Regions from separate parts of the Staphylococcus sp. TCBT05 genome, predicted to be linked through region 1. Evidence: predicted binding sites of a transcription regulator. Region 1 holds the regulator's gene; the other holds the start of a gene.
The links. Region 1 encodes NrdR, which represses ribonucleotide reductase genes. Its sites were predicted from a motif close to AACACNATATATNGTGTT; they were not measured.
Positions count from the first base shown of each region.

Region 1 (4,452 bases):
CTTTAGTCATATTAAATAGCATGTATGTAATTGTTATTAACTATAGGTGCTTAAGTTAATCTCTTTAGCAAGTTTAACGAAGATAAAAACACTGATTTATTAAGGCGTTAGCTTCGAAATTTAACGTTTTGAAACGTAGCTAAGTTGTAACGCTTTTAACAATATATGCTAAATAATGAGAGTAACACATTGATACAAATAAAAATAACGTCAATTCCTATGGCATAAGTACATTAAATAGGAATTGACGTTTTTTATCATTTAGTCTCATAAATCAAGATATATTTTGCATTAATAGCCTAATTATTACAGCATTTCGGGATAATAAAAGCTTTATATTACAGCATAAATAAAAAATTGAAATTTCTAAAAGAAAACGCTTTCTTATTCAAAGTTTTATGTTATACTATTTCCATAAAGTATAACACAAAGATGAGGGGTGCTTTTTAATGGCTACAAATATTGCAATTAACGGTATGGGCAGAATCGGAAGAATGGTATTAAGAATCGCATTAAAAAACAAGGACTTAAATGTGGTTGCAATTAATGCAAGTTACCCTCCGGAAACAATTGCTCACTTGATTAATTACGATACTACACATGGTGCATATGATTTAACTGTGGAACCAGTTGAAAATGGTATCAAAGTTGGTAATCATGAAATAACATTAGTTTCAGATAGAAATCCAGAAAATTTACCTTGGAAATCAATGAACATAGATATCGTAATAGAGGCTACTGGTAAATTTAATCATGGCGACAAAGCAGATGCACATATTAAAGCTGGGGCTAAAAAGGTATTATTAACAGGACCATCTAAAGGTGGAGACGTACAAATGATAGTTAAAGGCGTTAACGATGATCAATTGGATATCGATGCATATGATATCTTTAGTAATGCTTCATGTACTACAAATTGTATTGGTCCAGTTGCAAAGGTATTAAATGATCAGTTTGGTATCGAAAATGGCTTGATGACAACAGTACATGCGATTACAAACGATCAGAACAATATTGATAACCCTCATAAAGATTTGAGACGTGCAAGATCTTGCAATGAGAGTATCATACCAACTTCTACAGGTGCTGCGAAAGCATTAAAAGAAGTGTTGCCAGAATTAGAAGGTAAATTACATGGTATGGCCTTAAGAGTACCTACAAAAAATGTATCTTTAGTAGATTTAGTTGTAGATTTAGAGAAATCTGTTACAGTTGAAGAAGTTAACGAAGCATTCAAAGCACATACATTAGGTGGTGTGATTGATACAGAAGATGCACCATTAGTATCTATGGATTATAATACAAATCCACATTCTGCTATCATTGATACACAAAGTACGATGGTAATGGGTGATAAAAAGGTTAAAGTAATCGCTTGGTATGATAATGAATGGGGTTATTCTAATAGAGTTGTAGAAGTAGCGGCACAAATTGGTTCGTTAATTGCAAATCAGACATCTGCCGTGGTTAATTCTTAATATAAAATATAATAATCAATGTAGAGTAAACTATCTCTAATGAGTTAAAACGTCGATTTCTATTGTTAAAAATAGAGATTGGCGTTTTCTTAATTATGTGAAGTTGTTACTATTTAAGCGTATTTAGTATACCTCGATCAGGAAAATGATAACACCATGTTGAATTGCAACAATAATATATTAACGTTTGAATCGTATTGTGATAAAATGACTTGCCAAATGAGATGGTCGAAATCATTACGTTTTTTTAATATTATATGGCGCATTTTTATTAGGAACCAAGAAAATGGGTGTAAATTATAAATTTTAATATAATAAAACAACTAAAAGTAAAGTGATTTCAGTTGAAGTGTTGCCATTCTTTTGTGGGACTCATATTTATAGTATAATGAAAATTAATCAAATTGAGAGGGTGATAAGACGATGAAATGCCCGAAATGTAATTCGACGCAATCACGTGTCGTCGACTCTAGACATGCTGATGAAGTTAATGCGATTCGTAGAAGAAGAGAATGTGAAAAGTGTGGGACACGTTTTACAACTTTTGAACATATAGAGAAGAGACCATTAATCGTCGTGAAAAAAGACGGAACAAGGGAACAATTTTTACGTGAGAAAATCTTAAACGGACTTGTGCGATCATGTGAGAAAAGACCTGTACGATATGAACAGTTAGAGGAAATTACAAATAATGTTGAATGGCAATTGCGTGATGCAGGTCAAGCTGAAATTTCTTCGCGAGAAATTGGGGAGTATGTAATGAACTTATTGATGCACGTGGATCAAGTATCTTATGTGAGATTTGCGTCTGTCTATAAAGAGTTTAAAGATGTCGATCAATTATTAGAATCGATGCAAGGTATTTTAGCAGAGAATAAACGGAGTGATTCTTAGATGGGATTACAGGCAAATGATTATGGATTGCGACCGCATGATAACTTTAATGTCATTCGTAATTTTGAAATCAATCACAGACATTTGCAAATACTAAATAGATTATTTACACCACTTATAGGTCCTGAGGCAATTGGTTTATACCATTATTTAAACCAATTTGTTGAGCAGTCAGCCGACACAATTGCTACACATTATATTATTATGAGTGAATTAAAGATTAATTTGCTAGAATTTCGAAAACAAATGGATTTGCTAGAAGGTATTGGGCTAATGAAATCCTTTGTAAAGCATGATGAACAACTTTCTTCATTTGTCTATCAATTGGTGCAACCACCATCTGCTAAACAATTTTTTAATGATCCAATGTTGTCAGTCTATCTTTACAGTGAAGTCAGTAAGCAGCGTTACCATCAATTAAAGCAGTATTTCGAAGCAGAACATACTGTAGCAATGCAACACTATCAAGAGGTCACGCGAACATTTACAGATGTATTTAAAGTACCTAATCATCAAGTTAAAGTGGATACGAGTAAAATTCCGAACGACCAACATTATAATGGCATCGAGCTTTCAGATGTAAAGTTTGATTTTGAGACATTATATGACCTATTGCAGACACATTTTATTAGTAAAAAGATTATCAATAAAGATGCAAAACAGTTAATCACACAGTTAGCTACTTTATATGGTTTGACACCAGAATCGATGAAACGCATTATCTTGAAATCGATTACTAGTGCCCAAGAACTTTCTTTTGAAGAGTTAAGAAAGCATGCTCGAACTTATTATTTAATTGAACATGAACAACAGTTACCTAAATTAAATAAAAAGGGTGACGCAGTTTCAAAATCTGCACCAACTCAACAAAGTGAACCAACTCAACAAAGTGCATCAACGGAAAGTAAACAACAACAATGGTTACAGCAACTAGAAGAAACTAGTCCGATTGACATGTTAGCTTCTTGGTCAGAATCTGAACCAACTGCACAACAAAAGTTTATGATTGAAGATTTAATTGAACGAGAAAAACTATCATTCGGTGTCATTAATGTATTACTTCAATATGTTATGTTAAAAGAAGATATGAAGTTGCCAAAGACTTACATTTTAGAAATAGCGTCCAATTGGAAGAAAAAAGGAATTAAGACTGCAGAGCAAGCATATCAACAAGCGATGAAAGTGAATAAGGCACAATCTGAACCACGTAATCATGCTCCAAAGTATAAACAACGTCAATTAGCGTCAAGAGAAATGACGCCAAAATGGTTATTAGAAGCTAAGGATCAGGATGATCATCCTGCAACTGCAAACAATGAACCAGAAGAAGATGAAAAATTAAAGGCTGATAGAGAAGCCTTTCTTAAACATTTGAAACAACAATGGAAGGAGGAATAAGCTATGAAGTCTTTTAGTAATATAATGGGCGACTCTAATGATTTATCAAAGCGCATTGCTAAAATTAAAAAAGATGTAATAAATGATCCTGATGTAAAAGCTTTTTTAGAGTCAAATCAGAAGAATCTAACTAATGCTATGATTGATGAAGATTTAAATATTTTGCAAGAATATAAAGATCAACAAAAACATTATGATGGCCATGCATTTGAACAATGTCCGAACTTTGTAAAGGGGCATGTACCAGAGTTATATATTGAACATGGACATATAAAAATTAAATATTTGCCATGTCCATGTAAAATAAAGCATGATGAAGAACGATTCAACTCCCATCTAATTACTTCGCACCATATGCAACGCGATACTTTAAATGCTAAATTAGAAGATATTTATATGGATAAACGTGATAGATTGGACGTAGCTATGGCGGTAAATAAAGTGTGTGAACAAATCACCAATAAAGAGACGGGTGTTAAAGGACTTTATTTATATGGGCCATTTGGTACAGGCAAGTCATTTATAATGGGAGCAATCGCCAATCAGTTAAAGACTAAAAAAATTCCTTCAACTATCGTATACTTACCAGAATTCATTCGAACATTAAAGGGTGGATTTAAAGATGGTTCATTTGAAACTAAGTTATCACGTGTAAGAGAAGCGAATATCTTAATATTAGATG
Region 1 is NZ_JBUQDQ010000038.1:173,138-177,589, forward strand. It holds gene gap (type I glyceraldehyde-3-phosphate dehydrogenase) at 450-1,478, shown strand; gene nrdR (transcriptional regulator NrdR) at 1,902-2,372, shown strand; gene ACY191_RS07930 (replication initiation and membrane attachment family protein) at 2,373-3,770, shown strand; gene dnaI (primosomal protein DnaI) at 3,774-4,452, shown strand, end outside.

Region 2 (4,452 bases), 920 kb from region 1:
TTGATAGCATAGACAACTAAGCCACAGAACATCCCAATAGCTGCAGCTAAGAAACCAGCATGGAAACTCACTCTTGTTTGTAAATAACCAGTGATTAATGGTGCCAATAAACTACCTAAGTTAATCCCCATATAGAATAATGTAAAGGCAGCATCACGACGTACATCATTACGATCGTAAAGTTCACCAACTGTTGTGGAAATGTTTGGTTTTAATAGGCCTGTACCTGCTATGATTACGGCCAATGCAATCATTACCAAAGTTAGATTGTTTGGTAGTGACAATAAGATATGTCCGATCATAATTAAGAATCCACCATAGAAAACAGCATTTTGAGTGCCGGTAATTCTATCAGCAATCCAACCACCAATTACACCCGACATATAAATCAATGTTCCGTAGATGGAAACAATTTGCAGTGCGACTGCTTCATCTAAACCGAAACCACCTTTAGCAACGGTATAGTATAAATAATAGATTAATATGGCTTTCATACCATAGTAACTGAATCTCTCCCAAAATTCAGTGAAGAATAACGTGCTTAGTCCTTTTGGATGTCCGAAGAAACCTGTACGTGGTGTACTTTCCATAATTTCTTCGTGCGTATAATTAACCTTTCTCATAAATTCCCTCCCCAATTATAGTTGGATTAATTTTATACTGTTTTTATAAAAATGACAAGTGTATGTATTATTTGTACAATATTAAATGCTAAATGATTTGTTTGGACTTTTGTACTGTTTATTTATTAAAAAAGTGACGAAAACAGATGTTTTCGTCACTGATGATGCTCTTTATAATTGTAAGAAATGTTTAACGGTTGTCTATTTTTTCAGGGTAGAGGTCATGATTCATTAATCTGTGCTCTGCCATTTTTTCATATTTAGAATTAGGACGACCATAATTGGTATATGGATCAATTGAAATCCCACCACGTGGCGTGAATTTGCCCCATACTTCTATATAATGTGGATCCATTAACTCGATAAGATCATTCATTATTATATTCATACAGTCTTCATGAAAATCTCCATGATTTCTAAAGCTGAATAAGTAAAGTTTTAATGATTTAGATTCTACCATTTTAATATTAGGGATATAAGAGATATAAATCGTCGCAAAATCAGGTTGACCTGTGATCGGACATAAAGATGTAAATTCAGGACAGTTGAATTTAACGAAATAATCTCTACCTTGGTGTTTATTATCGAATGACTCGAGTACGTCTGGGCGGTAATCAAAATCATATTGATTATTTTGGTTACCTAATAGTGTAATATCTTGTAATTCATCTTTGTTGCGGCCTTCAGCCATATAAATCGCTCCTTTTAAGATATATTTTTAACATTTATTTCTGTATGTCAATGGGTTGTCGGCGTGCTTTTTCAAACATGTAGTAACTAGATCCTATAATAATGATATAACCTAAAATTGCATATAGATCTGGTGACTCTCCAAAGAGAATAAAGCCAAATAATGCAGTAAATACAATGGATGCATAGGTGAATATCGAAATGTCTTTTGCTGGTGCAAAGCTATAGGCAAGTGTGATACCAATCTGACCAATGGCTGCAGCTAATCCGGCGCCTAATAAATAGAGACACTGTAACCACGACATAGGTTCAAATGTAAAAATCGTGAATGGAATTAACACGATGATTGAAAAGAATGAAAAGTAAAATACAATTGTATATGGTGCTTCTCTAGAACTTAGAGCGCGTACACATGTATAAGCTGCTGCGGCAAAAATACCAGAGAACAAACCACCGATAGCAGGAATCACTGACGAAGAGAACTCAGGTTTAACTACAAAGAGCATACCGAAGATCGCCACAATCATAGCTATAAATTGATAGTTGCGTACTTTTTCATTTAAGAATAATAAGCTAAGTAAAATAGTCCAAAATGGATTTAATTTCATCAATGTATCTGCGTCGCTTAATATCATATGATCAATGGCATAAATATTAAGTAATACACCAATTAAACCAAAGGTTGATCTAGAGATAAGTAATGGCTGACTACTTAGTTTACCAAATAGAGGTTGCTTGTATTTAAATATGAAATAGAGAGGTATAAACATAGCTACTAAGTTTCTGGCTAATGACTTTTGAAATACAGGTAAATCGCCTGCTAAGCGAAAGAATACTGACATAAAGCTAAAGCCAATAGCAGAAATTAAAATAGCGATGATACCTTTAACTTTAGGATTCAATAGTATCGCCTCAATTTTAAAAATTTGACGTATCTATATTAGCATAAATATTTAAAACATGTATATATGGTTGAAATTAGGGAAGTAATATAATATCATATAAATACGAACAAATGTTCCCTTTTATCTTGGACTTTGTTCAAATTAAATTCTAGAAAAAGTAAAGCAAATTTTTTGAATATTTTATACAACATAATTGGCGCAATGTGCAAAACAACGGTATATAGCGCTTTGTATAACTTTTAGAAAAATCAAATAAAATGAACGGAATTTTAGTAAAAAAATTTTTTTAAAGTTAAGAGTTCAATTTAAAGTTGAATTGGTGCCATTTTCATTCCGTTTTCAAAATTTGTCCACAGTTTCCTAAAATAAAAAGGCTTTTAATCGTCTTCGGACTTATGTATAATGAAACACATAATATAGTATTAACGACAGAACCGAAACACTATATATTGTGTTTCGGTTTCAAGTCACTTTATATATAATAAACCAAATTTCAAGTAAAATCACACTGGTTTAGCCACTTAATCATGACAAATATAGTAGTAATACTTCAAAAATGTATTTTTGCATCACTATATGTAGATGACATGATCACTATATATTGTGTTTTTAAATAATATGATTTTCTATGGGGCATTACACGATTGAAATTAGGTGAATAGATTAGTGGAATAATATGATTTTCCATATTTAATGGATAGATCAAAGATAGAAAGTAGGTGTGCCGATGAAGGTTGTTTATTTTTCATTTTCCGGTAATGTGCGACGCTTTATTACCAGAGCAGAATTGAAGAATACGATGGAAATTACGCAGAATAATTGCACGGAAAGATTGGATGAACCGTTCATTATGGTCACTGGTACAATTGGTTTTGGTGAAATTCCACAACCTGTACAAGCATTTTTAGAGGTTAATCATGATTTGATTAGAGCGGTAGCAGCAAGTGGTAATCGAAATTGGGGACAAAATTTCGCCAAAGCTGGACGCGCTATTTCGGAACAATATAACGTTCCATTATTAATGAAGTTTGAAGTTCAAGGCACAAAGGAAGACATTAGCGAATTTAAAGATAAGGTGGGGCATTTTAATGAAGATAATAGACGAGAAGAAATACAATCATATTGAATTAAATAACGAAGTTACCAAGCGTAAAGACAATGGTTTTTTCAATTTAGAAAAGGACCAAGAGGCGTTAACAGTATATTTAGAAGAAATCCAAGACAAGACAATTTACTTTGATAGTGAGCTAGAACGCCTACACTACCTCGTCGACAACGACTTCTATTTTGATGTTTTTGAAGTTTATTCAGAAGCAGATCTTCAAGAAATTACTGATTTTGCTAAGCAAATTGAATTCAATTTTGCAAGTTACATGTCAGCTAGTAAATTCTTTAAAGATTATGCATTAAAAACAAATGACAAGAGTCAATATCTAGAAGATTATAAACAGCACGTTGTAATTGTTGCACTTTATCTTGCTAATGGTCATAAGGCAACAGCTAAGCAATTTATCTCAGCTATGATTGAACAACGTTACCAACCGGCGACACCTACATTCTTAAATGCAGGACGTGCTCGTCGTGGTGAATTAGTATCATGTTTCTTATTAGAAGTAGATGATAGTTTAAATTCAATTAACTTTATCGATGCAACAGCTAAACAATTAAGTAAAATTGGTGGCGGTGTAGCGATTAATTTATCTAAATTACGTGCACGTGGTGAAGCGATTAAAGGCATTAAAGGTGTTGCAAAGGGTGTACTTCCAGTTGCTAAGTCATTAGAAGGTGGATTTAGCTACGCAGACCAATTAGGACAACGCCCAGGCGCTGGTGCTGTATATTTAAATATCTTCCACTATGATGTTGAAGAGTTTTTAGATACTAAGAAGGTTAATGCTGATGAAGATTTACGTTTATCTACGATTTCTACTGGTTTAATCGTACCTTCAAAGTTCTTTGATTTAGCTAAGGAAGGCAAGGATTTCCACATGTTTGCACCACATACAGTATATAAAGAGTATGGGGTAACTTTGGATGATATTGATTTAGAAGCTTATTATGATGAATTAGTAGCTAATCCAAACATTGATAAGAAGAAAAAAGATGCACGTGAAATGTTGAATATGATTGCTCAAACACAATTACAATCAGGTTATCCATATTTAATGTTTAAGGATAATGCGAATAAAGTACATGCTAACTCAGATATCGGCCAAATTAAAATGAGTAACTTG
Region 2 is NZ_JBUQDQ010000038.1:1,092,605-1,097,056, reverse strand. It holds gene ACY191_RS12350 (peptide MFS transporter) at 1-623, opposite strand, end outside; gene queF (preQ(1) synthase) at 814-1,314, opposite strand; gene ACY191_RS12340 (DMT family transporter) at 1,349-2,215, opposite strand; gene nrdI (class Ib ribonucleoside-diphosphate reductase assembly flavoprotein NrdI) at 2,946-3,344, shown strand; gene nrdE (class 1b ribonucleoside-diphosphate reductase subunit alpha) at 3,307-4,452, shown strand, end outside.
Region 2: the regulator NrdR is predicted to act here: its motif matches at 2,657-2,674, upstream of nrdI (class Ib ribonucleoside-diphosphate reductase assembly flavoprotein NrdI).